DNA from 2 places in the Paenibacillus borealis genome. Region 1 is predicted to be linked to the other one. Evidence: a T-box and tRNA genes for the amino acid it is inferred to sense, from the RefSeq annotation. Region 1 holds a T-box; the other holds one or more tRNA genes.
What was found. The T-box of region 1 lies ahead of PBOR_RS13695 (tryptophan--tRNA ligase). A T-box ahead of a tRNA ligase gene usually reads a tRNA of that ligase, here a tRNA-Trp.
Positions count from the first base shown of each region.

Region 2: it has a tRNA-Trp gene. The T-box ahead of PBOR_RS13695 (tryptophan--tRNA ligase) is inferred to sense a tRNA for this amino acid. The anticodon was not compared.

Region 1 is NZ_CP009285.1:3,326,284-3,329,466, forward strand. Features, by position in the region: gene PBOR_RS13690 (class I SAM-dependent methyltransferase) at 1-35, opposite strand, end outside; gene PBOR_RS13695 (tryptophan--tRNA ligase) at 127-1,128, opposite strand; T-box leader at 1,174-1,432, opposite strand; gene PBOR_RS13700 (GNAT family N-acetyltransferase) at 1,611-2,096, shown strand; gene PBOR_RS13705 (GNAT family N-acetyltransferase) at 2,115-2,588, shown strand; gene PBOR_RS13710 (ring-cleaving dioxygenase) at 2,960-3,183, shown strand, end outside.
Region 2 is NZ_CP009285.1:7,153,767-7,156,949, forward strand. Features, by position in the region: gene PBOR_RS30140 (aldo/keto reductase) at 1-466, shown strand, start outside; tRNA gene PBOR_RS30145 (tRNA-Leu) at 622-700, opposite strand; tRNA gene PBOR_RS30150 (tRNA-Cys) at 737-810, opposite strand; tRNA gene PBOR_RS30155 (tRNA-Gly) at 821-895, opposite strand; tRNA gene PBOR_RS30160 (tRNA-Gln) at 902-976, opposite strand; tRNA gene PBOR_RS30165 (tRNA-His) at 995-1,070, opposite strand; tRNA gene PBOR_RS30170 (tRNA-His) at 1,119-1,194, opposite strand; tRNA gene PBOR_RS30175 (tRNA-Trp) at 1,222-1,295, opposite strand; tRNA gene PBOR_RS30180 (tRNA-Tyr) at 1,301-1,386, opposite strand; tRNA gene PBOR_RS30185 (tRNA-Thr) at 1,392-1,467, opposite strand; tRNA gene PBOR_RS30190 (tRNA-Phe) at 1,488-1,563, opposite strand; tRNA gene PBOR_RS30195 (tRNA-Asp) at 1,692-1,769, opposite strand; tRNA gene PBOR_RS30200 (tRNA-Met) at 1,774-1,850, opposite strand; tRNA gene PBOR_RS30205 (tRNA-Val) at 1,884-1,959, opposite strand; tRNA gene PBOR_RS30210 (tRNA-Glu) at 1,965-2,036, opposite strand; tRNA gene PBOR_RS30215 (tRNA-Ser) at 2,088-2,177, opposite strand; tRNA gene PBOR_RS30220 (tRNA-Asn) at 2,181-2,256, opposite strand; rRNA gene PBOR_RS30225 (23S ribosomal RNA) at 2,319-3,183, opposite strand, start outside.

The DNA of each region.
Region 1 (3,183 bases):
TTCTGGAAATTATACGTTGAGTTACGTGCGTTCACCGATATTCCTCCCACCAGTCTATTTTATATCAGGTATAGATTAGATAATTTTACCATATCACCTGTTTGAGTCAAACTCCGCTCTGGGGATCTATTTATAGCGTCCGATCCTGGATTTGACCTGGGCAAGCAGAGGTGCAGCTAGGGCTCTTGCCTTCCGGGCACCTTCACACAGGATGGCGTCGATCTGTTCCGGCTCTGCCATTAACTCATGGTATTTCTTCCGGGGCTCCTCCAGTGCAGCATTGATCACCTGAAACAGCTCCTGCTTGGCCTCGCCCCAGCTGATGCCGCTTAGATATTGGTTCCTGAAATCCTGTACTTGAGCGGGAGCCGCAAACTCTTTGTACAGCAAGAAAATATTAGACGTATCCGGGTCTTTCGGCTCCTGGGGAGGCGTAGAGTCCGTTTTGATTTTGCTGATCAGCTTCTTCAGGTTCTCTGGTGTTTCGAACAGCGGAATCGTATTATTGTAGCTTTTGCTCATTTTTCTCCCGTCAAGGCCAGGGATGACCGCTGTACTCTCATCTACCATATAATCAGGCAGCTTGAAGGTATCTCCATAAATGCGGTTGAAGCCTTCGGCAATATCTCTGGCGATCTCCACATGCTGAATCTGGTCTTTACCGACAGGAACCTTGTCTGATTGAAACAGCAGAATGTCCGCTGCCATCAGAACCGGATAAGTGAACAGGCCCATATTGACTCCGGTATCCGCATCCACGCCTAATTGAATATTTTGTTCATGAATGGCTTTGTACGCATGGGCACGGTTCATCAGACCTTTGGAGGTCAGGCAGGCCAGAATCCAGCTCAGCTCGAAGATCTCCGGCACATCAGACTGTCTATAGAAAATCACCCGGTCCGGGTCCAGTCCCAATGCCAGCCATGTGCCTGCAATGCTGTAAGACAGATGATTAAACTCTTCTCTGTCCTGAATGAAAGTTAATCCATGATAGTCAGCGATAAAATAAAGTGAAGTACAATCACCGGCCCCGGCGAGTTGCAGTGCAGGCTTGATGGCACCGATGTAATTCCCCAGATGGACTTTGCCTGTAGGCTTAATTCCGGTTAATACAATTTCCTTGCTCATGTTATCCCTCCGTTTATAAAAATCAAAAAGGGGTCCTCTCATCCTGAAAAGGACGAGAAAACCCCGTGGTACCACCTTAATTAGCCCGGATTGTGATCCGGACCCGCTTGAACGTATCGCGACAAACACTATATGTCTGAATACGCGTCTCTTGTAACGATGAGACTTTCGCCAAAGCCTACTTCCTGAAGGTTCGGTTTGGATGCTCAGAAGCCCACTTCGGCATAATCCCTACACTGATTCGCAGCGATCATCAGCTCTCTGGAGTATTCGTTATGCGTACTCTCTTCGTCATTGCATAGTTGTATAAAATTGTATTACTGTATTTTTACAACATCTATGGGTGAATGTCAATTGGCAGGGCTTCCTTAGTGAAGTGCCGTCAGTTTGTATTCAAGAACTTACATGCAATATATCATGGTGGAATAATGTATTTCATTGTAATGTTTGTAAGTGTATTTAAAGAAGAAATGGGGGGAGCCATGGGAATAGAATATAGAAAAATAAGTGAGTTCGGGCGGGGAACACTCTTTGAACTATTGAAAGACGCCTATGCCATTGATTGCCGGTATGAGCAAAGCTGCCTTGCTGAATGGCGGGATTTTGACAACTTTTTCTTTGATAATCTGCAAATTGCCGATAAATACGGGTTCATCACAACGCTACACGGTGAAGCCATCGGCTTTGTTTCCTGGGACCCGAGGAACCTGCCTGAGGTTGCGGAAATAGGCCATAACTGCATTGCTTCAGCACACAAAGGTAAGGGTTACAGTAAAATGCAGCTTCAAGAAGCAGTGAATAGAATCCTCCACAATGAAGTCCGGAAAATTATTGTAACGACGAATGATGATCTAATCCCCGCCCGGCGGATGTATGAGAGCATCGGATTCACCCTGTCGCGCAGAAGACCGAATAATCATATTGCCGGACTGGACGGCGAGCACTTGGATTATGTATATTTTGTATAAAATCTGGAGGTACATAGAATGGAAGTTACGTTAAGTACAGCGGTAGTGGAAGATGCGCCAGCGATTCATGAAATGCAAACCCGGGCATTCATGCCTCTGCTCGAGAAATATCAGGATCATGAAACGAACCCGGCCAATGAAACTGTGGAGAGAGTGGCGGAACGGATCAATCAGGCTTCTGTAGATTATTACATCATCCGGTATGCCGGTGTCGCGGCAGGCAGTATCAGAGTCAAAAAGACAGATGAGCAGAAATATTGGCTCGGCCAAATATTTATCTTGCCGGAATATCAAGGCCAAGGCATAGCCCAGCAGGTGTTCGCCCAGATCGAGAAAATCTATGCTGACGCTACAGTCTGGGGGCTGGCTACCATCATGCAAGAGGAAAGGAACTGCTACCTGTATGAGAAGCTGGGTTACAGAAGAACGGGTGAGACCAAAGAGATCAACGACAAGCTGACTTTGTGTTTTTATGAAAAAAAGCTTATTTAAGGCTCACATTATAAAGCTATATAATGCTGTATATATTGCAACTTTGATTTCATAAATACCTAAGTTTTCGAGGGGATTGTTGTATGAAATGCAGGATTTGTCTCTTTCAGCGGCTTGGAGGAGGCGGAATGCTGCATTCCGTACAACAATTTTCGATTATGGATGTTTTAGGGAGGAGAATGTTGCATTTTGTGCAGGATTGTAAATAGTAATAGATATAGACAGGTGCTTGACAAGCCGATTAATAAAAAGTAAAGTGATAATATAAAATATCTTAACTTAAAGATAATATTTGACCTAATATCTTAAAGTAAAGATATATAGGCTATATTAGTTGCTACTCAAATAAATCAAAACAGGAGTGAATTCAAATGAACAAACAAACTATGGGCATTCATCATATCACCGCAATAGTCGGCCATCCGCAGGAAAATATGGACTTTTATGCAGGCGTGCTGGGACTCCGGCTGGTTAAGCAGACTGTTAATTTCGACGATCCGGGAACGTATCACTTCTACTTCGGCAATAATGGCGGCAAGCCGGGGACTATTATTACTTTCTTCCCTTGGGCAGATGCGTATCAGGGTAAAATTGG
Region 2 (3,183 bases), 3.8 Mb from region 1:
CCTGCAGATTGAATTGCTGAAAAAGAACGTGAAGCAGCCCCTGCTGTTTAACCAGCTTCAGCTCAGCGTAATGGTCACCGGCATGATCGATTCCGGAATTAACGTCAATATGACCAACTCAGGATCCGTAGTCCATGATGGAGGCATCCTGGAATACAGCCGCCTGCATGATATGACCATTCAGCCTTGGTCGCCATTCCAATACGGTTTCTTTGAAGGCGTATTCCTCGGCAACGAGAAGTTCCCGGAGCTGAATGAAGTCATTAACCGTCTGGCTGCGGAAAAAGGGGTAGCCGATACGGCTATTGCCATTGCCTGGCTTCTGCGCCATCCGGCTAAGATGCAGCCGATTGTCGGCACCACCAACACTAAGCGTTTGCTCGACATCGCCAAAGCTTCGGATATTACGCTCAGCCGCCAGGAATGGTACGAGATCTACCGCGCTGCGGGTAATGTGCTTCCATAAGGCTAGATCGTATTAAACATTATCTCGTTCAGCTAAGTAATACAGCTCCGGAATCCATTTCCTTGGGTTCCGGAGCTTTGGTGTAGTTATATCAATGACATTAAAAAAGCCTGCAGAATGCTTTATTAAGCACTCCTGCAAGCTTTTTATTTGAATACCGGCGAGAGGACTCGAACCTCCACGGTTTCCCACTCGATTTTGAGTCGAGCGCGTCTGCCATTCCGCCACGCCGGCGTATACAAACTATTGAATTAGTTCTAAGAAAAATAATGGAGGTGCCACCCAGATTTGAACTGGGGATAAAGCTTTTGCAGAGCTTTGCCTTACCACTTGGCTATGGCACCAAATAAAAAATGGAGCGGACGACGGGAATCGAACCCGCGACCCTCGCCTTGGCAAGGCGATGCTCTACCGCTGAGCCACGTCCGCATATAATGGCTGGGGATATAGGAATCGAACCTATGAATGACGGAGTCAAAGTCCGTTGCCTTACCGCTTGGCTAATCCCCAACATTTGATTTAATAAAATGGGGCGACTGATGGGTCTCGAACCCACGAATGCCGGAACCACAATCCGGTGCGTTAACCCCTTCGCCACAGTCGCCATATTATACTATTGTAGTGCAATGCCTTCTAACTCTTATAAAAGAAATGGGGCGACCGATGGGTCTCGAACCCACGAATGCCGGAACCACAATCCGGTGCGTTAACCCCTTCGCCACGGTCGCCATATTATACTTTTATATGATATTACTTGGCAGGGGCAGCAGGAATTGAACCCACACCAACGGTTTTGGAGACCGTTGTTCTACCTTTAAACTATGCCCCTAAAAATGGTGGAGGCTGATGGATTCGAACCACCGAACACGTACGTGAGCAGATTTACAGTCTGATGCGTTTGGCCACTTCGCTAAGCCTCCGAGGATGGTGCCGGCGAGAGGACTTGAACCCCCAACCTACTGATTACAAGTCAGTTGCTCTACCAATTGAGCTACACCGGCATATTAAGTTGTAAGAAATATGGTGGCGCGGGAGGGAATCGAACCCCCGACACAAGGATTTTCAGTCCTTTGCTCTACCGACTGAGCTACCGAGCCAAACACTTTTTATGAAAATGGCGGAACCGACGGGATACTCTTCACTCCGTTACGAGATTGCGATGTATTCCTTACGATGCCTATGCTTCAACGAGCCCTGGGAATTCTCATCCCTGAAGCAATAAAGATGGCGGAACCGACGGGATTCGAACCCGCGATCTCCTGCGTGACAGGCAGGCATGTTAGGCCAACTACACCACGGTTCCAAATTGGTTGCGGGGGCAGGATTTGAACCTGCGGCCTTCGGGTTATGAGCCCGACGAGCTACCGGGCTGCTCCACCCCGCGTCAATGGTAAAGATCTATTCTGTTAAAGATAGATGGTGGAGGCTGAGGGGTTCGAACCCCCGACCCTCTGCTTGTAAGGCAGATGCTCTCCCAGCTGAGCTAAGCCTCCATATATGACTCGTATGGGATTCGAACCCATGTTACCTCCGTGAAAGGGAAGTGTCTTAACCCCTTGACCAACGAGCCATGCTATTAAATAATTCTACTTCACATCCCTTTACAGGGAAGGTATTGCTACGGAGAGAGAGGGATTCGAACCCTCGAGACGCTTGTGGCGCCTACACGATTTCCAATCGTGCTCCTTCGGCCAAACTCGGACACCTCTCCAGATGGCTCCCCGAACAGGACTCGAACCTGTGACAACTCGATTAACAGTCGAGTGCTCTACCAACTGAGCTATCAGGGAATATACATATCAGGCTTGATCGCCTGAAAACTGAATCCGAAACGAATCTGCGTTGTAGATTTTTGGATAAGCCCTCGACCGATTAGTATTGGTCAGCTCCATGCATTACTGCACTTCCACCTCCAACCTATCTACCTCGTCGTCTTCAAGGGGTCTTACTAATTGGGAAATCTCATCTTGAGGGGGGCTTCACGCTTAGATGCTTTCAGCGCTTATCCCGTCCGTACGTAGCTACTCAGCCATGCTCCTGGCGGAACAACTGATGCACCAGCGGTACGTCCATCCCGGTCCTCTCGTACTAAGGACAGCTCCTCTCAAATTTCCTGCGCCCACGACAGATAGGGACCGAACTGTCTCACGACGTTCTGAACCCAGCTCGCGTACCGCTTTAATGGGCGAACAGCCCAACCCTTGGGACCTACTTCAGCCCCAGGATGCGATGAGCCGACATCGAGGTGCCAAACCTCCCCGTCGATGTGGACTCTTGGGGGAGATAAGCCTGTTATCCCCAGGGTAGCTTTTATCCGTTGAGCGATGGCCCTTCCATGCGGTACCACCGGATCACTAAGTCCGACTTTCGTCCCTGCTCGACTTGTAGGTCTCGCAGTCAAGCTCCCTTATGCCTTTGCACTCTGCGAATGATTTCCAACCATTCTGAGGGAACCTTTGAACGCCTCCGTTACTCTTTAGGAGGCGACCGCCCCAGTCAAACTGCCCGCCTGACACGGTCCCCGTACCCGCTTAGGGTACTAGGTTAGAACCTAGATACGATCAGGGTGGTATCCCAACGGCGCCTCCGCAGAAGCTTGCGCTCCTGCCTCAACGGCTCCCACCTATCCTGTACAGATCGTACCCAAATTCAATATCAAGCTGCAGTAAAGCTCCATGGGGTCTTTCCGTCTTGTCGCGGGTAACCTGCATCTTCAC